Regions from separate parts of the Oceanobacillus phoenicis genome, predicted to be linked through region 3. Evidence: riboswitches for the same ligand, from Rfam matches in the RefSeq annotation. Region 3 holds a riboswitch; each other region holds the start of a gene.
The links. Region 3 has a riboswitch for S-adenosylmethionine ahead of ABC346_RS06600 (O-acetylhomoserine aminocarboxypropyltransferase/cysteine synthase family protein). Riboswitches for the same ligand answer to the same signal wherever they lie in the genome.
Positions count from the first base shown of each region.

Region 1: another riboswitch for S-adenosylmethionine. It lies ahead of ABC346_RS16225 (Fur-regulated basic protein FbpA); the one in region 3 lies ahead of ABC346_RS06600 (O-acetylhomoserine aminocarboxypropyltransferase/cysteine synthase family protein).
Region 2: another riboswitch for S-adenosylmethionine. It lies ahead of ABC346_RS05945 (methionine ABC transporter ATP-binding protein); the one in region 3 lies ahead of ABC346_RS06600 (O-acetylhomoserine aminocarboxypropyltransferase/cysteine synthase family protein).

Region 1 is NZ_JBDFME010000001.1:3,227,914-3,235,380, reverse strand. Features, by position in the region: gene ABC346_RS16250 (MFS transporter) at 1-784, shown strand, start outside; gene ABC346_RS16245 (CynX/NimT family MFS transporter) at 1,141-2,349, opposite strand; gene ABC346_RS16240 (hypothetical protein) at 2,503-2,799, opposite strand; gene ABC346_RS16235 (hypothetical protein) at 2,919-3,218, shown strand; gene ABC346_RS16230 (HAD-IIIA family hydrolase) at 3,215-3,754, shown strand; SAM riboswitch class I at 3,858-3,958, shown strand; gene ABC346_RS16225 (Fur-regulated basic protein FbpA) at 4,034-4,234, shown strand; gene ABC346_RS16220 (hypothetical protein) at 4,552-4,722, shown strand; gene ABC346_RS16215 (GNAT family N-acetyltransferase) at 4,719-5,069, shown strand; gene ABC346_RS16210 (class I SAM-dependent methyltransferase) at 5,083-5,802, shown strand; gene ABC346_RS16205 (HIT domain-containing protein) at 5,829-6,158, shown strand; gene ABC346_RS16200 (ZinT family metal-binding protein) at 6,328-7,329, shown strand.
Region 2 is NZ_JBDFME010000001.1:1,107,759-1,115,225, forward strand. Features, by position in the region: gene ABC346_RS05930 (M20 family metallopeptidase) at 1-509, opposite strand, end outside; gene ABC346_RS05935 (MetQ/NlpA family ABC transporter substrate-binding protein) at 529-1,398, opposite strand; gene ABC346_RS05940 (methionine ABC transporter permease) at 1,426-2,088, opposite strand; gene ABC346_RS05945 (methionine ABC transporter ATP-binding protein) at 2,078-3,103, opposite strand; SAM riboswitch class I at 3,206-3,320, opposite strand; gene ABC346_RS05950 (YxcD family protein) at 3,447-3,746, opposite strand; gene ABC346_RS05955 (S66 family peptidase) at 3,937-4,971, opposite strand; gene ABC346_RS05960 (response regulator transcription factor) at 5,378-6,007, opposite strand; gene ABC346_RS05965 (sensor histidine kinase) at 6,013-6,633, opposite strand; partial or broken gene ABC346_RS05970 (GAF domain-containing protein) at 6,700-6,924, opposite strand; gene ABC346_RS05975 (hypothetical protein) at 6,864-7,139, opposite strand; gene ABC346_RS05980 (VOC family protein) at 7,184-7,467, opposite strand, start outside.
Region 3 is NZ_JBDFME010000001.1:1,248,851-1,256,317, reverse strand. Features, by position in the region: gene ABC346_RS06625 (winged helix-turn-helix transcriptional regulator) at 1-131, shown strand, start outside; gene ABC346_RS06620 (acyl-CoA thioesterase) at 231-746, opposite strand; gene cls (cardiolipin synthase) at 810-2,249, opposite strand; gene megL (methionine gamma-lyase) at 2,426-3,610, opposite strand; gene rarD (EamA family transporter RarD) at 3,920-4,840, shown strand; SAM riboswitch class I at 4,919-5,029, shown strand; gene ABC346_RS06600 (O-acetylhomoserine aminocarboxypropyltransferase/cysteine synthase family protein) at 5,134-6,804, shown strand; gene ABC346_RS06595 (SGNH/GDSL hydrolase family protein) at 7,031-7,467, shown strand, end outside.

The DNA.
Region 1 (7,467 bases), 2.0 Mb from region 3:
ACTAGGTGGAGTGATTTTAGCTACATATGGACCGAACATTACTTTAGTTATTTGTGGAATTTTAATTCTTATTTGTATGATTATTATTTCTTTAGTGAAATACCGTAATGAAAATATCCACCAAAAAATTAATATAAATAAAAAAGAGAAACTCAGGAATTTTATAAACGAAGCTAGAGAAGGGGTTAATTATCTTTATGCGAATGATTCACAGATAATTTCCACCATTTCCGCTGTCGTTCTTGGATTTACAACGGTATTTATAGAGCTGACTATTATTATTCATGCAAAAACAGCACTTGATTTTACTGAAACTTCAATAGGAATATTGCTTTCGTGCGCGGGAGTAGGAAATATAATAGGTGTACTGATCATGCCTAGATTTAAGAGAATCAATTGGTTGTACTTATTAAGTGGTTTGCTAATAATTTCATCGTTAGGGATATTATTATTAACTTCACATCAGTTTATTATCATTTGTATTGGAATGATTATATTTGACGGGGCATTATCCATGGCCTTTGTAGTACAATTTACTGTTCAGCAAGGTATTACGCCAGATCAACTCATTGCTAGAGTTCGGAGTGCAATTATTGTACTTAGTGGATTTGCTACAATTTTGGGTACGCTTTTATCAGGCTTGATTTCAGAATGGAATTCTAGCTTAGCCTTAATTTTTGGTTTTATTGTTTTGTTATTATGCGGGATATTTATTTTAAGATATAAACAACAAGGGGTCACCATGAACAAGATCCAACCAATATATAATAGATTTAAAGAATAAGTCAGCTGATTTTTTAAATCCGAGATGAGCGCCCATAATTAGAAAGAACAGGAAAATATGGTAACTCATAAGTGAGATGAATGCCCAGAATTAAAAGGAACAGAGAAGAATGGTAATTCATAAGCGAGATGAATGCCCAGAATTAAAGGGAACAGAAAAGAACGGTAACTCATAGGCGATATGAGCGCTCACAATTAAAAGGAACGGAGAAGAATGGTAACTCATAGACAAGATGAGTGCCCAAAATGAAACGTTACCTGGAAATCAGGTGACTCATTGATGAATTGGTAGGAAAATTTCGGCTTAAAGTAAAAGAACTACCTTCATTTTCAAAGAAAGGTAGTTCCATTCATTTTTTATTCAAATTTAATTTTTTCATTTTTCCCCGCGATGGTTCCGAGTAGTGCTATACATAAAGCAACAATCATTAAAATGACTAAAGGAGTTGTCCATCCATTGGTCCATTCTGAGATGAAACCAAGTAGTAATGGACCAAGTGCAGCAACCATATAGCCGATTGATTGTGCCATACTAGATAACTGTGAAGATTGAGCGACTGTTTCTGTACGAAGAACAAAAAACATCATTGCTAGACTAAACGCTGTTCCGGCACCGATTCCAGTTAATATTAAGAAAGCAATAATTAAATTTGATGATGTAAGTGTTATTCCTAGTAGCCCACTAAAAAATAGAAGTCCTGCAATGCAACCAATTATTCGTTGATTATTCATTTTCCCTGCAATGATTGGTGCGACAAATGTCGTTGGAATGATGCCCATCTGTAGAATTGCAATAAACCAACCAGCGTCGCTTTCAGAGAATCCTTTTGCTAATAAGATATCTGGAAGCCAAGTAAACAGACTGTATGGAATTAATGATTGAAAACCCATGAAGAATGTGACCGCCCAAGCTATTTTCGATTTGAATAAAGCAGTAGGAGGTTGACTCTTTACATCTACGAATACTTTTTTTCGTGAGGAGCGGATTATAGGTAGTCGTAATAATAATATAATTACAGCAATCATGGAAATGACGCTCCAAACTTGCATTGCATTGCGCCAATCCAATGAAGGAATGGAAGTGATAGGGACAGATAATCCTGAAGCCAGCGCCCCAAATAAATTCATGGTTACAGAATAAATACCAGTCATAAGTCCGATACGATACGGAAAGCTTGATTTGATTAGTCCTGGCATTAGTACATTTCCCACAGATATCGCTATTCCAAGAAGCAGTGTTCCGAATAACAACATGGATATATCGCCAATTGATCGAACATATATACCTATGGATAAGACTACCATTGCCATTAATAACGTAATTTCCATGCCAAGTTTTCTAGACAATGTAGGAACAAATGAAGAAAAAATTCCAAATGCTATTAAAGGTAAGGTGTTAATTAAACCGATCATGGCATTTGTCACTTCTAATTCATTTCGAAATATCGGAATTAATGGACCAACGGAAGTGATGGGGGAACGTAGTGTAGAAGCTATAAATAGGATTGCTAAAATTAATAGAAATGTATAATAACGCTGTTTTGTTGAGTTTGAAATATGTTGCATGGTGTTTCTCCCTTATGATTAATCTTCGTTAGCTAATATATCAAAAGTTAATTATACATAAATTGATCATAGGGAGAAAGAAAATAATTAATGATTATTTATTCTGAGTTTTAGAGGATTTAAGCTAAAAGGTAACCAAACACATATTACAACTTATGGTAAGTAGGGGGCAATGACTAACATGATGATAGAAATTGATATTAAAAAAATACTAACTGTTTTTGATAACTTCACATTTTTATCACTTTTATAAAATCCAGAGAATTGTAATTTGTTCCGATATAATATAAAAATAGAAATAATGATACCAATACCAGCAATTAATCCTCCATAATGATTATCTAATTGAATTCCGATGGATGAATAGATAAACATAATAGCTATACTGAAAATAAATCCCAATAGTCCAAGAATTATGAGTATACGAATGATTTCTAAAGTGAATTTCATTTTCGGCTCTCCTTAAATAGATAGAAAGGTTTACAATAATCTGAATTAAGTATTTATTAAAATTTTGCGTCTGTTATAAATAAGTTTACGTCTATTTAATAAAAGCGGGAATACTAGCAATGGCAATATTAAATATAGCAAGTGTATTATTAGGGATAATAGCATTAATTCTTCCCGTTATCAATCTATTATCCACACATAAACATAAATTGAAAAAAAATATTCTAATGTTAGTAAGTCTAAGTGCATGTTCTATTGCAATATGTTTTCAGTTATTTTATCAAAATCACCTCGTGAGAATTCAAGATTGGTCAGCATTAATGGATGTTTCGGGTAGCACGGTTTTGATATCTGCAATACTAGTGGGTTTAACGGTTACTTTAAATGTTTCTTCCATTTTTGGGGTGAGAGAGTTATGATGAACAAAAAGCTTGAAGCAGTGTTTTTAGATAGGGAAGGGACCATTGGTGGAGATGATAAGGTACATTATCCTGGTGATTTTAAGATGTTTGAGAAATCGAAAGAGAATATAGATTATCTAAAAAAATCTGTTCAAGTGTTTTCATTTACGAATCAGCCAGGTATTTCTTTTGGAGAGGCGAGGAAAGAAGATTTCTATAAAGAATTAATAGGTTTTGGTTTTGATGATGTATTCATATGTCCGCATCATCATAAAGAAGGCTGTAAATGTCGAAAACCTAATGGAGGTATGTTGAAAGATGCTTCTAATAAATATCAATTAAACTTAAATAATTGTATTATAATTGGTGATAGATGGAGTGATATGGTGGCAGCTTCCAAGACAAATTCAGTAAAGATATTAGTAAAAACAGGGGCAGGAACATCTACACTTCATGACCATTTTGAAAAGCTAAAAGGAATCGAAATTGATTTTGTAGCGGAAAATCTTACGGAAGCCGTAAATTGGATAGGGTATAGATACCAGTTCCTTTAGAAATGGTTGAATTTAAGCAAATTAATAAATAAGATGAACTGATTAGGAGTTTAATCATAGTAGACAAATCGGATTAATGTGTTTATAATAAATTGTATAAAAATACTTATCAAGAGAGGTGGAGGGACTGGCCCGTTGAAACCTCAGCAACAGAGTGCATTTGTCTGTGCTAAATCCTGCAAGCATTAGCTTGAAAGATAAGTTGAGGTTATCGTACGATACAAATTCTCTCTTCTTATCTTTGCCATGATCATACTTATAGAAGAGGAGGATTTGAATATGGTTTTCTGGAACGAAGATGAATCAGAAAGAAGAAAAAATGAATTAATTGAGAAATTAATTGCATCTAATCACTTTAAAAAAGGGAACAGACATCTTTATGAGCTTACAACCGCGGAGTTAGAATATGAATATTTTAAGCTTCAATATAATGATCACCCGCATGCTGGTAAAGGTGCCATTCATTGGGAGAATTTTTAACTTTATATTTTGATACAAACTTTATCCTCGCATTTGCGAGGTTTTTTTATTTCATTTTTACATCAAATGTATAACTCATAGCAAAATTACTTAATTATCAATTAGTTTTACATAGAGTATCTATCCAACTGGCGGACTATTTTCTCTGACATTTCCAGTAAATCCAACTTCAACTTTATCTGTTACTTCAATAGGAATTTCTTCTTTTACTGATAAATCAACAGTAACTTGATTTCCAGAATATACTATTAAATGAATAAGAATTATGTATTTTTCTGAATTAAATGATAAAATGAAGTATGTTGGAGATGACTGGTATGCAAATAAACTTTAAATCAATACATAGTGAAGAGGATGTTAACTTAATTTCCACGTTATATAGTAAAGTCTGGAGTAATGATTCTTTAGAGATAACTCATCGGATAAAGAAACATATGGCCTATGATGGTTTTCAAGGACGTATGATTAATCGGAAGAAGCTAAATTGATTGGTTTTGCTTATGGTTATTTATCATTAAAAGGTCAATATTACCATAATCTAATTGCTAATCACCTGAATCAACAGGAATATCAAGATTGGCTCTCCAACTGCTATGAAGTTGGAGAAATAATTGTGGACTCACCTTATCGAAAGTCAGGATATGGAAGAGATTTATTAGACAGACTGTTAAAAGATGCTACAACAAATACAGCTATTTTGACGACACAACAAGATAATATGACTGCTATACAATTTTATAAGAATCAGCATTGGGAATGGATAAAACAGCAATTTTATCCAAATGAAGAAGGAAAAGCATTTGCGATTTTCGGTAAAAGACTAAAAAGACACTAAAGCGAGGTGGCGTATGATTCCGCTAGTATATGACCAACTAAATACGTTTGGTAAGGACGATACATTTTTTCTATCACTATTAAAAGAGTTAAGTGGGAAAAACTTAGCCGATCTAGGTTGTGGAACAGGAAGGCTTACCATACATTTTGCTGAAACGGGTTTTAATGTAACCGCAATTGATCCAAATAAAGAAGCAATTGAGCTTGCTAAGACGAAACAAACATCCAATCAAGTTGAATGGATTATTGGAGATAGTGGGGATCTAAAGACAAACACATATGATGTGGTGATTATGACTGCAAATGTTGCGCAAGTATTTCTTACAGATATAGATTGGGAGCAAGTAACCAACAATGTTATTCGTTCATTAAAAGAAGGCGGATGTTTCATATTTGATACACGTAATCCAAGAGCAGAAGTGTGGAAAAAATGGATGGCAGATAAAACACCTGATATTGCAACACACCCTAGGTCAGGAGAAGAATTAGAAATTTGGACCGAATACGATGGAATGGACGAAAAACAAATATTTACGTTCTATGAAACTGTAAAAAGTGTTAAGTCTGGAGAGGTTATCCAACGGGAAAAACTGCAATTGCGATTTCGTACTCAAAAAGAAGTAAAGGTTGCCTTAGAAAAAGCCGGATTTTCTGATGTTAAATGTTATGGAGATTGGGAATTAAAAGAGGCAAGAGAAGAATCATCATCATTTATCTTCTACAGTACAAAATAATGATCAGAAAATATGGAGGGAAGTATATGACGGAAGATTTTTATTGTGATGAAGTTTTAAGTGGTAATATGTTAGTGGAGAAGGTGATGGAAACAGAAAATGTATTAGCTTACCATCATACAAATCCATTTTGGCCAACTCATATTGTTGCAATTCCGAAAATCCATATTGACTCTCTTCTATCTTTGGAAGAAAAAGATAATGATTTGTTAATAGAGTTATTTTTTGTAATAAAGCAAGTTGCTGCTATGGTAAAAGAAGAAGATGGTGCTTGCCGTGTCATTACAAATTTAGGTGATTATCAAGATTCAAAACATCTTCATTGGCATATTATATCTGGAGAGAAATTTAGATAATAATTGTGTACGTAATTTCTAGTTTAAATCAACAATGAAAAGTCTCTATAAGAGGCTTTTTTTATTTTGGAAAAAAATTATCTTGACGGTGTGGTGTGGCCTATGTATAATTTAAATCGTAATCATTACGAATCGTAACAATTACGATTACATAAAGGAGAGAATCTATATGAAGAAAATATGGGGAAAGGGGCTTAGCGTACTATTACTAAGTCTACTATTTATCATGGGCTGTCAGTCAGCAGATGATAATTCTGAAGAGGGAGCAAATGCTGAAGAAGAACATGATCACAGTCACGAGGTAGAGATTGGAGATGCACCAGAAAAAGTCAATATTGATGGAGTCTCTGATCATTATCATACGGGTGACTTAATTAAATTAACTGCAGGGCTTGAAGAAGATAGTGAATTTAATCATTGGCATTGGTACACAAGAAATTCATCTGAAGATGAATGGGAAGCAGTACCAGAATTAGATGATACGAAATTTTTTGGCGATGCGGAAGTTGATGGACAACAAATTATAGCAGTTTTATTTAATGATGATCACGAACCATATGCTCAATCAGAAGTTATAGAAGTTGTAATAGATGATCACGGACATGGACATAGTCATGCTCATGATGAAGAATCTCAACAAATTTATGATGGTTATTTTGAAGATGAACAAGTGGAAGATCGTACTTTAGGAGACTGGGAAGGCGATTGGCAATCTGTATATCCGTTACATCAAAACGGTACACTCGATGAAGTCTATGCACACAAGGCTGAAGAAAGTGAGGATATGACAGAAGAAGAATACAAAGATTATTATGAAACTGGTTATGTAACAGATGTTAATAGAATCGTGATAGATGGTAATGAAGTAACTTTCTTTGAGGGAGAAGAAGAACAAACTGGTGAGTATCAATATGATGGTTATGAAATCCTCAATTACGAAGCAGGAAATCGAGGAGTACGATTTATATTTAAGCTAGAGGAAGAGTCAGAAGGGTTACCAACTTATATTCAATTTAGTGATCATTCGATATTCCCAACTGATTCTGGACATTTCCATCTTTATTGGGGAGATGACAGACAAGCATTATTAGAAGAAGTTGAACATTGGCCAACATACTATCCATCCAAAATGAGTGAAGAAGCTATTGTTCACGAGATGATTGCGCACTAATATATTTACAAGCAGAGAATCCGATGTTTATTGGATTCTCTTTTTTATTTGTAAGTATTTAGAGGAAAAGAGGTAATGAATATAGAAATAATACTTAATCCTAATTAACAAATAGGAATCTCTATTAACTATATAGGC
Region 2 (7,467 bases), 140 kb from region 3:
TCACTTGTTAAACTTGTTTTTCCGGATGGATGGAGCATAAGTGCCACATCAATATCTTTTAAAAGACCATGTTTTACAAAACTACCTTTAGCGCTTCCGTTTGGGCCACCTTCTTCAGCAGGTGTACCTAATACCACGACACGGCCTGCAGTTTCTGAAAGGGATTCAGCTAAGCCGATAGCAGCTGCAACGCTGGTTGTACCAATAATATTGTGTCCACAAGCATGCCCGATTCCAGGGAGCGCATCATACTCTGCGAGAAAAGCAATCGTTGGACCTTCTTTGCCACTATCTTTGGATGCGAAAAAGGACGTCTTATGTCCTGCAACTGCTGATTCAACAGTGAAACCTGCATTTTCTAGTGTTTGGATTAACTTCGAACTTGCATAAAATTCTTCATTTCCAATCTCTGGCTGTGCATGAATGTCCTGACTAATTTGAATATATTTGTCTTTATTTTCCTCGATATTTTGAAAGATAGCTTCTTGACGTGATTGAACAATACTCATTTTGTTTCCTCCTCATGTATTATTGTTGTTTTTTTAATTGTTCAAAGGCTTTATCTAACTGTTCTTGCGTTAATTTCACTAAGAAAGACCCACCGTTGGTATCATCTTTAATGGCTTGCTCAATATCCTCTTCTTGATATAGTTCTACGATACGCTGGTAAACTTCATTATCTTTGTCTTCTGCACGTGTTGCGATAATATTGACGTAAGGGTGTGTTGCTTCTCCATCTGCATCTTCAATATAAATTGGATCTTCACCTGGTTCAAAGCCTGCTTGACCAGCTACACCATTGTTGATCACAGATGCAGCGACATCTGGCAGTACATGGGCAGTTTGTTGTGCTGTCATTGGAATGATTTCTAAATTCAACGGGTTTTCTTCTATTTGCGAAGGGTCACCGAACATTCCAAAATTATCATTTAATGTAAGTAATCCGGCACTCTCTAATACGCGTAAGGAGCGAGCTTGGTTAGATGGATCATCTGGAATGGCAATTTTGTCTCCTTCTTGCAATTCAGAAACATCACTGATCTTTTCGGAATATAATCCAATTGGTGCAAGAACAGTAGATCCAATGGGAACAATGTCTTCACCACTTTCCTTCACATATTGCCCTAAGAAAGCAATGTGTTGGAAAGCATTGATATCAATATCTCCCTGAGCTAAGGCGTTGTTCGGCAATGTATAATCAGCAAACTCGATAAGTTCGATGTTGATTCCTTCTTCTGCTGCTTTTTCTTTAAGAAGGGGCCATTGAACTCCATCGGCACCATTTACTCCAATTTTTACAGTAACTTCATCATCTCCAGCTTTTGCCTCATCACTTCCACAAGCTGCTAAAAATAATATAAAACTGAATAATGCTAGTAAAATAAATGATTTTCTCATATGATACTCCTCCTAATATAGTTTGATTTAACGACGCATAATTTTTTTGGAAATAGTATTACCGAGCCATTGAGCTACTTGAACCATAATGATAAGTATGATTACGGTGACGAGCATAACGCTGCCGTCGAATCGCTGATAGCCATATGTCATCGCGATATGTCCAAGACCACCGCCACCAACTGTACCTGCTACAGCAGAGAAGTCGATTAACGAAATAGATACAAATGTAAGTCCTAGAATTAATGGTCCTAGCGCTTCGGGAATTAATACAGTGGAAATAATTTTTACTGGACTGGCACCCATTGCTTTAGCAGCTTCGATAACTCCAGGGTCGATGCTAACGAGATTATTTTCTACTACTCTAGCAATTGTAAAACTAGCAACAATTGTCATCGGGAAGATTGCGGCAGCAGTTCCTATTGTCGTGCCAATGACGAGTCTGGTAACTTGTGAGATTGCTACTAGAAAAATGATAAATGGGATAGGACGAATGATATTAATAATAAAGTTCAATACGTTAAAGATAATCTTGTTTTCTAATATGTTGTTTTCACGTGTCACAAATAGTAATAAACCCATGCATATACCTAGAATGGAACCAAAAAATAAAGTTGCGGTGACCATGAGCAATGTTTCTCCGGTTGCCTCTACAATTCGTGGCCAAAATGTACTCCAATCAACTCCCATGTGTATACACCTCCTCCATATCAACAATCGTTTCTAATTCATGAATAACTTGTTGAACTTGCTGTTCGTCTCCTCCAAAAGAGACAATGAGATTTCCAAATAATTTTTCCTGTAGTTCCCGGACAGATCCATATACGATATTAAAGTCGATGTTATGTTTCCGCGTTATACTCGATAAGATAGGGTCAGTGGCTCTTTCGCCTTTAAATAAAACACGATAAAGATTACCTCCACCAGCTTCCGTCCATTCTTTTAGCACCTTCTCAGATGGAAGTTCTTGTTGTACTGAACGAATAAATCGTTTAGTTGTTTCGTGAGAAGGGTTTGTAAAGGTATCAAACACGTTCCCATGCTCAATGACTTTGCCTTCTTCCATAACAGCCACTTTGTCACATATCGATTGAATAACTCCCATTTCATGGGTGATAAGTAGAATGGTTATACTTAAATCTCGATTTACTCTTTTTAATAATTTCAAGATATCCGATGTTGTATTTGGATCTAAAGCAGAGGTTGCTTCATCACATATTAAAATATCGGGGGATGTGGCGAGAGCTCTTGCAATACCAACGCGTTGCTTTTGGCCACCTGATAACTGATCTGGGTAATCTTTTGCTTTATCGGATAAACCGACGAATTGTAGTAGTTCAGAAACCCTTTTGTTTACTTCACTTTTTGATGTACCCGCAAGTTTAAGCGGGTATGCAATATTTCCAGCGACTGTCCGTGATTGGAATAAATTGAAGTTTTGAAAGATCATTCCTATATTTCTTCTGCGCTCCCGTAATTGCTTGGCGGATAATTTACCAACATCTGTTCCTTGGATATGTACCGATCCCTCGGTGGGCCGTTCGAGCATATTTACTAATCGAAGCAAAGTGCTTTTTCCGGCGCCGCTGAATCCGATGATTCCATAAATATCTCCTTTCTCAATCGTTAGAGAGACTTCTTTTACAGCCTCCACTTTTCTTTTTCCAAGTGTGAATGTTTTAGTTACATTCTGAAATTCAATCATGTCTTAACCCCTCACCAAATGATAAAATAAAAAATCCCTCTTTTCTTGAAAGACAAGAAAAGAGGGATTCTAAACCATATGTATAGATGTAGAAGCCATCATTTCTCATCTTCCAAATGCTAATTGCATTTGCAGGAATTGGCACAGTATTCTTTAACAAAAGAATCCGCTGCCGAGATGTCATAGGGCCTGATCCCTCAATCTCTCTAGATAAGAAAAAACGTAAAATATTTAGTTGTTATATTGAAAGTAATTCTAGAGGATAAATTAAATTAAGTCAATATGGTTTTAAAAATAAAATTATTCTGATAAATATTCCGAGTATAGCAAATGTGAACTTATACTAATCATCTTCACTCCGGAGTCTTGCATAAATACCATTTGTCCGATTTAAATCAAGCTTTAGTCCAGCATATGGATTTGCATGTAAATTTTCTTTAATCCATTCTCGTAGAGCGGAAATAATATGTTTTGTTACAATTTCTTGTTTGCCGAATACAGTGGTTATTTCTGCAGAGAAACCGGAATAATCATCATAAAAAAGTTCAACTTTAACTTCACCTGGCTCGATTTCTCGTTGTCGAGCAATATATATACATACAGCAAGAATGATATCTTCTTCGGGAATGATTAGCTTCGTCACTTCCAAAGCTCCTCTTCTTTTTGATGTTGATTTTGTAGTAATAACTTCTCTGCAAACTTCCTCATCATCTAAGCTCCCTTTTCTATGAAGTCGGTCACCTTATTTTACTATAATTATGTCAAATTTATGAAGTGAAACGATTTATTAGTAATAGAAAATATTTTCTGATTAGTATATACGATTCACCGATTTATTCCTGCACAGCGCTTTCCATAATAGAGAAAGTAGCTTGATTACAGTTAATTCCTGCCATACGACCAAATGGAAGTGTTGCTTTTGGTTCACTATGCCCGAAACTTACATTATAAAGAACAGGTAGTGTGGATAGACCATTTTCTTTTAATACATTTGTAATAACTTGTTTATATTCTTCGTAATAGGTTTCTCCATGCGGTTTTGCAAAGATAATTCCATTCGCACTTTGAAGTATGCCCTGTGTAGCATAATTTTGTAACCAACGAGCGAGAAGATCCGGTTTCGGTTCTTCCTCAGAAGTTTCAATAAATAATATGGTATCTTTCCAGTGTTCGATTTCTGGCCAAAGCTTCGTCCCTTTTATACTTTCCAAGGAGTCAATACATCCACCAATTAAACGTCCTTGTATAATACCTTCTCCTTGTAGAATCTCATACGGTTTATTAGGGTAGGTCGTTCGCTTCGTGTCTTTATTTTTAATATCCCATTCTAGGAAATCACTTGTCCAACGCTCAGGTGGTTCGATATCTCCAATTACTTCGTTCGAGAATAATGTTTTATGGATATGTTTGATAGTGAACGGATCCATTTCTACATTCTCAGCGAAATCAACCATGATAGATGGTCCATAAAAGGAGGATATTCCTGCTTTATAACAGAAGAAATGAGATATAGTTGTATCCGAATACCCTAAGAATATTTTAGGATTTTTGTGAATCACATCGAAATCAATATATGGTAATAGACGAATACTATCGTCACCGCCTATGTTAGAAATAATTGCTTTTATTTCTGGATCCTCAAAAGCATCCATTAGATCTTTTGCACGAGCCTCTGGATGTGCATGAAGATATGTTTCTCCTTTTAAACTATTGGGAGTGGGAATCACTTGTAAACCAAATACCTCTTCTAAACGTTTAACTCCTTGATCATAACGCCATTGTAAGTTCTCTTCACCAGCACCTCCCCATGAAAGGGAAATGGTTGCAACTTTATCTCCTGCTTTTAATCTTGGTGGTTTGATTAGCATTTGGATACAACTCCTTTTTTATTTGGGATAGCTAGTATCTCTAAGTTTACCTAATAGAATCAATTTCATAATTAATATCTTTGGTGTAAAATCCTAATATTGCATTGTTTGATTTCCATTTCAGACGGACGCTTTTTAGCAGGTATGGCCTCAGCTAACTTGAAAAGAAGATCACTTTTCAAGTGGATCTTCAGATCGTACTGTTCCTGCAGGAGTCGCCATCTTCCATTACAATCAAAGCCAAGAATTTCTTGTAATCGGAACATTATTATATAAAACATCAAAAAACGTTCGTTTTCCAATAAAACTTAGCAATGATGTAATTGATTCAATAACATATCGTACTCATTTTTGTTTTACAAAAAAAGACAACAATTTTCTTTAGGTTTTGGTAGCAACCAATTAATCACTCAACGTGGTGTTTTACAGCGAATAACGCAGCTTGTGTGCGATCGGAAAGGTTTAATTTCGATAAGATTTTATTGATATGCGTTTTTACTGTCTTTTCTGTAATAAATAATGAAATAGCAATTTCCTTATTACTTTTCCCTTTAGCGATTTCTTTTAATACTTCTATTTCACGATTGGTTAATGTATTTAAACGATACGATGGGTGATGGATAGAATTGACGGGCATTAAATGATTGGTAACTTTTGGATGCAGTTGAGTTTGTCCGTCCATAAGAGAAATAATACTTCTAATTAGATCGTCTGGTTGAATATCCTTTAATTGATACCCTGAAGCGCCGGCTTCTAATGCAGGTATGACATGGTTTTGTTCTGAAAAGCTTGTGAGCATAAGTATTTTTACTTCGGGGTATAATGAACGGATTTTTCTTGTTGCCTCAATACCGTTCATGACGGGCATCATTATATCCATTAGTATCACATCGGGTTTTTGGGATTGTGTAAGTTCAACTGCCTCTTGTCCATTAGAAGCTTCACCGACAATTTTAATGGGAGGTTGTGTTTTTAAAAACATAACTAGACCACGTCGAACAACATGATGATCATCCGCTATTAATACTTTAATCAAGTTTGTTATTCCTCCTTTACAAATGGGATAGTAACTTGAATAAAAGTTCCCATGCCGACTTTAGTTGTAACCTGAAATTTGCCCCCAATTTCTTCTGCGCGGGATTGCATACTACGTAATCCCATGGTAGGCATATCAAATTTTTTATCATAAAAGAAACCTGTACCTTTATCTGAAATAGTAAGAATAATGTTTGGTTCAACTGTATTTATCTCGATAAAGATATCCTGTTGTCCAGAATGTTTTTTGCAGTTGGCCATCGCTTCTTGTCCAATCCTCCATAAAGCCTCTTCAATTTGCGGATCGATTGGCTTGATCCCGCTCACTTTAGTGTGAATATGTAAATCAAGAACTTTTGCATAATTAATGAATGAAGAGATTAAGCCGTTTTCTAGAGAAGGGGGATGAAGTTGTTTTATGAATGTACGCATCTCGCGTAAAGCTTCTTGAGATAAGTCTTGTATATATTGAAAGGTATCTTTTACTTCTGGCTCAGTGGTAATCTCTTGACCTGCTCTGGCAGTTAAGCTTAATGAGAACAATAACTGATTTACAGAATCATGTAGGTCACGTGCAAGGCGAGTTCGCTCTGTAAGTAACGCAATATCTTGTTCTTTTTGGGTCAAATAAATTCGTTTTAATGCAGTGCCAATTTGATAGGCTATCGACTCTAGTAATGCTAATTCTTGTTTATGAAAGTGTGTTTTATTAGGAGACCCGACATTTAATATACCGAATCGTTCATTACCTGCTTGTAAAGGAACGGTGGCATGATGGGTGAGCCCCTCATTTTCATGGTGGTTTTCTCGTAAGGCGGATTCAATGCGCTGACATTCAATAATATTACTAGCTTTTGTTAATTCTCCCTTTCGATAACGATTGACGCACCAACAGCTTTTTTTTTCATTCGATAACAGTTGTTTGCAGTTAGTGCGTGTGGAAGGGCATGACTAGCAATTAATTTTGGATTTTGATCTTCATCTATAAGGAATATCCAGCCAATTTTGAAACCAGTGACTTGTAGTAGTTTTTCAAGCACTTCATGTAATGTTTGAGTTATCTCCGTTCCTTCATTTAATAACTCTGCTATTTCTTTAAGAATAACTTCTTCAATAAATTCTTTGCCAGACATGATATCTCCCTTCCTGATGTTTTTACTTTATAGTATAACATTTTTTACGTGTTTTTTATTTGTAATAGTTCGATAATTTCCTGGTCTGGACCATGAAAGAAGATAGATTTCCAACCATTTGAGATTTCATAAGGGCCCTCTATCGGTTCAATTTTATTTGATTTTAAATTGATGATTGTTTCATCTAGATTATTAATCTGAAAACAGAAGTGAACATAAGGGGAGTGGGAAGGTGGAGAAGAGGATTGAATTAGTTCTAATCTCCACTCTTTCCTTTTTAGAAAGACGATTTGTTCATCGCCAAATATGAGATATTGTTCTACATCCA
Region 3 (7,467 bases):
TTTATTCCGAATTTCCTGTTCGTATTGAATATTCACTATCATCAAAAGGTAAAAGTTTAGAACCTGTTATTCAAGAAATCCAAAAATGGGCTGACCAGTATGTATCAGCTGATGAGGTAGAACAACACTAAAACGGATGCAAGCTTCGATTAGAAGTCTGCATCCGTTTCTTAATTCCTCTATACATATGTTATTTAAAGTGTAATGCACTGTAACCCTCACAGATCAATTTATTTTTCCGTACGGTAGGTTGTCCCAAAAGTCTCTGCGAGTTTTTTTGAATTAAGTCTTCTCTCTTCACGACGATTTGCTCGTAAAGGTGCACTTTCATGTAACATTTTTTCATCATCAGTTTCTGGATATACTGGAGGAACTGAGATTGGTTTTCCATTTTCATCAATTGCTACAAATGTCATAAAAGCTGTTGTACATGCTTTTCTTTTTCCTGTTTTAATATCTTCTGTAATAGCGCGAATAAAAACTTCCATCGAAGTCTGATGTGTCCATGTTACAAATGCTTCGATAGAAATGTATTGCCCAACTCGTACCGGTGCTAAAAAGTCTACAGAATCTGTAGATGCAGTTACAACAGGATTATTAGCGTGCTTCACAGCAGCAATTCCCGCTATATCATCTAAATGCGCCATTAATTTCCCGCCAAATAATGTATTATAAGGATTCGTATCAGGTGGAAGTACATGTGTCGTCTTAATTGCTAGTGATGCTGAACAAGGTTTTGCTTCCATTCAAAATTTCACTCCTACTGTGCTTTTTCATTATGTTGTGTAGATGATTCCATTCCCTACTATTTACAAGACAGGTGAAATCAACCTAGATATAGACTCTTTAAAACGGATTCCTATCGATCTTTGTTCATAAAGTTTCATTGTCATTTGTGTTGATTTTTCCAAATCTGTATCGAACTTATTTAATAACCGATTCACTACTTCAGAATCGTATAGAAATGCATTCACTTCAAAATTCAGTCGGAAACTACGCACATCAATATTAGCTGTACCAACTGAAGCTATTCTACCATCCACTACAATTGTTTTAGCATGCAAAAATCCATTTTGATAAATAAATATTTCTGCTCCAGCTTGGATTAAATCACCACAATACGATAATGTTGCCCAATATACAAATGGATGGTCGGGTTTGTTTGGAATCATAATTTTAACATGTACTCCAGATAAAACAGCGATTCTTAATGCATCCCTTAAGCTTTCATCCGGGATAAAATAAGGAGTTTGAATATAAATATATTCGTTTGCCTCCATGATCATTTTGATATACCCATTTTTGATTTGTTCATATTCCGAATCCGGACCACTAGTAACAATTTGCATACCGACATTTCCAGAAGAAATGGTTTCATAATAACTTTCATTATATGCGATATTATCTCTCGATGCTTGATTCCAATCCAAAATAAAACGGGTTTGCATACTCTGTACCGCATCACCTATTACACGCAGATGAGTGTCTCTCCAATAACCAAATTTCTTATTAATCCCTAAATATTCATCCCCTACGTTAAAGCCACCTAAATATCCAATATTACCATCAATAATAGCTAGTTTTCGGTGATTTCGATAATTAATTTTGAAATTGACTATAAATCGAGATGGGAAAAATGCTTCGACCATCACTCCAGCAGTTTTCAGTCGTTTTATATAACTCCTTTTTAACGACCTTGAACCCATATCATCATACAGAACTCGTACTTCTACACCTTCATTAACTTTTTTAATTAGCATATCAGCAAGTCGATTTCCTAATCCATCACTTCGCATAATATAGTATTGAATATGTACATGCTTTTTCGCATTTTCAATATCCTCTAGCAAAGCATCAAATTTCTCTTGTCCATCTGTAAAAATATCTACACCATTATTTTGTGTATAAATAGCTTCATCATTTTTCAAATGCAAATATACGAGGTCCTTATGTTCGATAAGATCTGGTTGATTAAATTCGAATTGATTTTCTTCTAAAAGCCTTAATTGAGCTTGGACTGTTGTCTTTACTCCCAACCGACTCTTCTTATCCCACGAAAAAATCTTCCTATTACTGATTGGCTTTCCAAATATCAAATACAGAAAGAAACCAAGTATTGGTATAAATAGAAGGACCATTACCCATGCCCAAGAGGAGGTAGGATCCTTACGTTCAAGAAAAATAATAGAAATAGCTAATGCAATATTAAGAACAAATGTTAGTCCTAATAACAAAGAGGTAATTCCCATGGCCATTTCCCCCTAACTAAAAAACATTACACTTTATAATAATAGCACAGAAATGCATTTCTAGATAATACCACTAAATTCTTATCTTAAATATTGTTCCCAAGTATATGTACATTAAAAAAGAAGTATCTTCCAACCTTTTAGTTGTAAAATACTTCTTATTTCTTATATCCAATTTAAATGGTATCAAGTGCTTGTTGAATATCTTCCCATATATCTTCCCATGCTTCAATTCCAACCGAAAGCCTTAATAAGGATTCGGTTATCCCCATCTTCTTTCGCTCCTCAATAGGAATAACAGCATGTGTCATGGACGCTGGGTGTTCCATTAATGATTCCGCATCTCCTAAGCTAACAGCTATTTTAATAAAATGTAATTGATTTAATACTTGTTGTGCTTGCTTCTTTCCGCCTTTGACTTCAAATGCAAGGACGCCTCCCCCTAGCTTCATTTGTTTATTCGCGATAGTTGCATTAGAAAAATCAGGGTCACCTGGATAATAAACGCTTTTAACTGCTTTGTGTAATTTTAGTTGTTGAACTATTTTTTCTGCATTACTACTATGTCTATCCATTCGTATTGGTAATGTTTTTAGTCCTCGAATCAATAACCAAGCATCAAAAGGAGACAAAACTCCACCAATATCTTTCTGTGTAGTTAGAGCAATCTCACCCATAATCTGTTTTTCCCCAACTGCAAGACCTGCTATTACATCACCATGCCCGCCAATATACTTCGTAGCACTATGAATGACAAAATCACATCCTATTTCTAAAGGTCGTTGTACGTATGGCGATGAAAAAGTATTATCAACTACCACAGGCAGTTGATATTTCTTGGCTACTTTTACAACTAATTCTAAATCAATCACTTCCATGGTAGGATTAATCGGAGTTTCCACATAGATTAATGCTGTTTCTTTGGTTATTTGGTCTTCCAATTCCTTCTCGGATGACATATTAGAGTAATCTGTTCTAATATTATATTTTTCTTTCATCATGGATAACAGACCATATGTACAACCATATAATCCAGATGAGCAAATAATGTGATCATTGGCTTTTGTTAGTGCAATTAAAATAGCGGATACCGCTGCCATGCCCGAAGAAAAAGCTAATCCTCGCTCTCCGCCTTCTAATGCTGCAATTTTTTCTTCTAAAATGCGCACAGTCGGATTACCTAAACGAGAATAAATATACCCTTCTTCCTCTGCAGCAAATCGCGCTTCCCCTTGCTCTGCTGAATCAAAAATATAAGTTGATGTTTGAAATATTGGAGGAGTCAAGCTCCCGAGCATCTGTGTTGAATCATAACCTTCATGAATAACTGACGTTTCCATATGTTTATATGACTTTTTCATCATCACAATCCCCCTCTTTTATTAATAGTAAGACTTAAATCAGCTGATTTTTTCACCCACTGACGATTAATCCGACTTAGCAGGGTGTTTAACCCCAGTTTCACAGTTCAATAATGATAATTCTCTATTTCTTGCTTTAAGAGTTTTACAGACAATTCCTCACCATGACAAACATGTCAATTCTATAATAAAGTATTTACCACATTTATGAAAGCGTTTTCTTTATGGCGAATTCAAATAATTGATTCCTTTCAAAAATCCATCTATTATTATATGAAACTCAATGTACTTACAGAAAGAAGGATAATTATGGGGAATAAATCATTACAGCAAGGGATGATTCTTGCATTTAGTGCTTATTTACTTTGGGGCTTCCTGCCAATCTATTGGAAACAACTTGACACCATTGAAGCAGGAACTATTCTTGCGCATCGCATTATCTGGAGTTGTGTATTTATGCTTTTGCTTGTTGTACTGTCTGGCAAATGGCGGTCTTTTTTACATTCGATAAAGCATATTAGGAAGGAACGAAAAAAAATCATTGCTATTACCGCAGCTTCGGTTGTCATTACATTAAATTGGTTTTTGTTTATATTCGCTGTCAATGGTGGGCATGTTCTGCAAGCTAGTTTGGGATACTATATTAATCCTATTCTAAGCATATTATTGGGATTAATCATTTTAAAAGAACCGTCAACCAAATCGCAAATATTCTCTTTTATCCTTGCTGGTGTGGCTGTAGTTTATCTTACATTAGGGTATGGAATATTCCCGTGGATATCGATATTTTTAGCAGCTTCTTTCGCCATTTATGGTTTCATCAAGAAGACGCTAGATCTCAGTGCCATGTTTGGGCTTACATTAGAAACACTTGTTATGACACCATTTGCACTATTATATATATGGTTCGCTCCTCAAGCACAAGGATTCTCATTAAATCCTATTTTAACTTTAGAAAACCTGTTTTTAATAGGTGGTGGCATTGTTACTGCTATCCCTTTACTACTATTTTCTGCTGGGGCAAGAAGAATACCACTTGCTTCTGTTGGATTCTTACAGTATGTTGCACCGACTGTGATGTTCTTTCTTGGCGTATTTCTATATAAGGAATCTTTTACTACACACCATATGATTACATTTTTATTTATTTGGATAGCATTAGCAATCTATATGTATAGCTTATATAAACAATTACCTCGTAAACAACGGAAAAAGACATTAACTACATGAATATTTATATAATTATAAATTTACTGTTGACAATCAACAAGTAAACAGGATATACTTTTAACAATTTAATAAGCAAATCTCTTATCAAGAGTGGTGGAGGGAATAGGCCCTGTGAAACCCGGCAACCTGTGGCAATTTTGCTATTGAAAGGTGCTAAATCCTACAGACTTATCGTCTGGAAGATAAGAGGAGGTTCGGTTTTTTAAACAGACAAAGTCCTCTTCTTATGAAGGGGGCTTTTTTTAATCCTTCTCTTCTTACTTTAAAAATAATAATTTCAAGGAGGAAATACGATGTCTAAATTTCAATCATTACAATCAGAAACTATCTTACTTCATGGAGGTCAAGAACCAGATCCATCAACTGGATCACGCGCAGTTCCAATCTATCAAACTACATCCTATGTGTTTCGAGACACTGAGCATGCGCAAAATTTATTTGGTTTAGCGGAACCCGGCAATATTTATTCACGAATTATGAATCCAACCGTAGATGCTTTTGAACAACGCATTACACAACTTGAGGATGGTATCGGTGCTGTTGCTACATCATCCGGTATGGCTGCAATTACGTTAGCTATTCTTAATATTGCTGGTTCTGGAGATGAAATTGTTTCTGATAGTAACTTATACGGAGGTACATTTAATCTATTTGCTAATACCCTTCCGCGTTACGGAATCAATGTAAAATTTGTGGATGGTACAGATCCCCAAGCCATTGAAGATGCTATTACGGATAAGACAAAAGCCGTTTTTGGTGAAATTATAACGAACCCTAGCCTCTATGTATTTGATGTCGAAAAAGTTGCCGAAGTAGCACATAAGCACGGGGTACCGTTAATCATTGATAATACCTTTGCTACACCATATGTAACAAAACCGTTAACTTGGGGTGCAGATATTGTTGTTCATTCCGCAACAAAATGGATTGGCGGCCATGGAACAACCATTGGTGGTGTTGTCGTCGATAGTGGTCGCTTTGATTGGAATAACGAACGTTTTCCAGACTTTGTAAAACCTGATGAAAGTTACAATGGATTAAAATACGTTGACCTTGGAGCGGAGGCATATATTACAAAACTTCGAGTGCAGTTATTACGTGATATTGGAGCATCCCTTAGCCCACAAAATGCCTTTTTGCTACTGCAAGGATTAGAAACATTACACTTACGCATTAAACGACATACGGATAATGCATTGCAATTAGCAAATTATTTACAAGAACATCCAGCTGTCGAATGGGTGAATTATCCAGGGTTAGAGGAGCATCCATCTCACGAACTGGCAGGTAAATATTTAAAACAAAGCTTCGGATCGATTATTACTTTCGGAATTTCTGGTGGAAGAGAAGCAGGTCGAACATTAATAGATAATGTTTCATTATGGTCGCATGTTGCCAATGTAGGAGATGCCAAATCTCTCATTATTCACCCGGCTTCTACCACACACCAACAATTAAATGAGGATGACTTAGCATTAAGTGGCGTAACAGAAGAATTAGTACGATTATCTGTAGGTCTAGAGTCTATCGACGATATCATCGCTGATCTTGATCAAGCAATCGAGAAAGCGACTGGTAAATCACGTACAAATAAACCGTCTCAAGAGGAAGTTGCAGTACAATGGTTACTTCAGTCTCCATTTGATCGTAGTAATGGAGTACGGAAAAAAATAATTGCTACAATTCACGTAGACCAAGATCAACAAGCACCTCTGAGAAAACTAGGATATGAAATATTGCCGGTAACATCATTAAGTGAACTAAGTACAGAAGTTGATGCTATCTGGATTGATGAGACAGTACACTCTCTCGAAGGAACTGTTCCGTCAAATACGATTGTATTTGCATCGGATAGCCAGTCCTCTCAACTAAAAGATAACATTGTAATAACCAATCAATCACCAGCAAAAATTGCTCTACAACTTCGTAGCGGTATAGAGACGAAACAACCAATCAAGTTATAATTACTATAAAATATGTTTATGTTTCATTTTATTTGGGTAATAAAATATATATAAATAAAAGCCTTCCATAATGAAGGCTTTTTTTTTGCTATAAATTGTTGGTTTAGGTTATCAATAAATGGATTAAACTGTTATTATAAAAATCCATCTACATCAGCCTTCTTAATAGACAAATCCATTTACTAATTCATATTATATAAGAAATGAACTGCATAGGTGTGATTACATGAAAAACAAGAAAAAGATTATGATCTTCAGCGGATTGGTTGCATTAGTACTTCTAATCGCAATTGGATTTATCTATCAATCTCAAGATCCATTTAAACATCTTTCTTCTGATCAAAGAGAGAAAGAAACAGCACTACAACAACAAGTAGATCAGAATAAATCAAGAAATCAACAAAACAATGCGAATGACGAAACATCTAATGAGAATATAGAAGCTGAAGAAGCATCTGGAAATTCCTTTCCCGAAGTTATCAATGATGCTGTTCATGGTACTATGAATTTTCTATCTTCAGATGAAACACAGATTGTGGCAGTTGGTGATTCATTAACACAGGGTATTGGTGATGAAACTGAACAAGGTGGTTATGTTGGAATTCTTGATAGAACCATAAATAGTACTGGATATAGTGCTGATTTTGATAACTTCGGAAAACG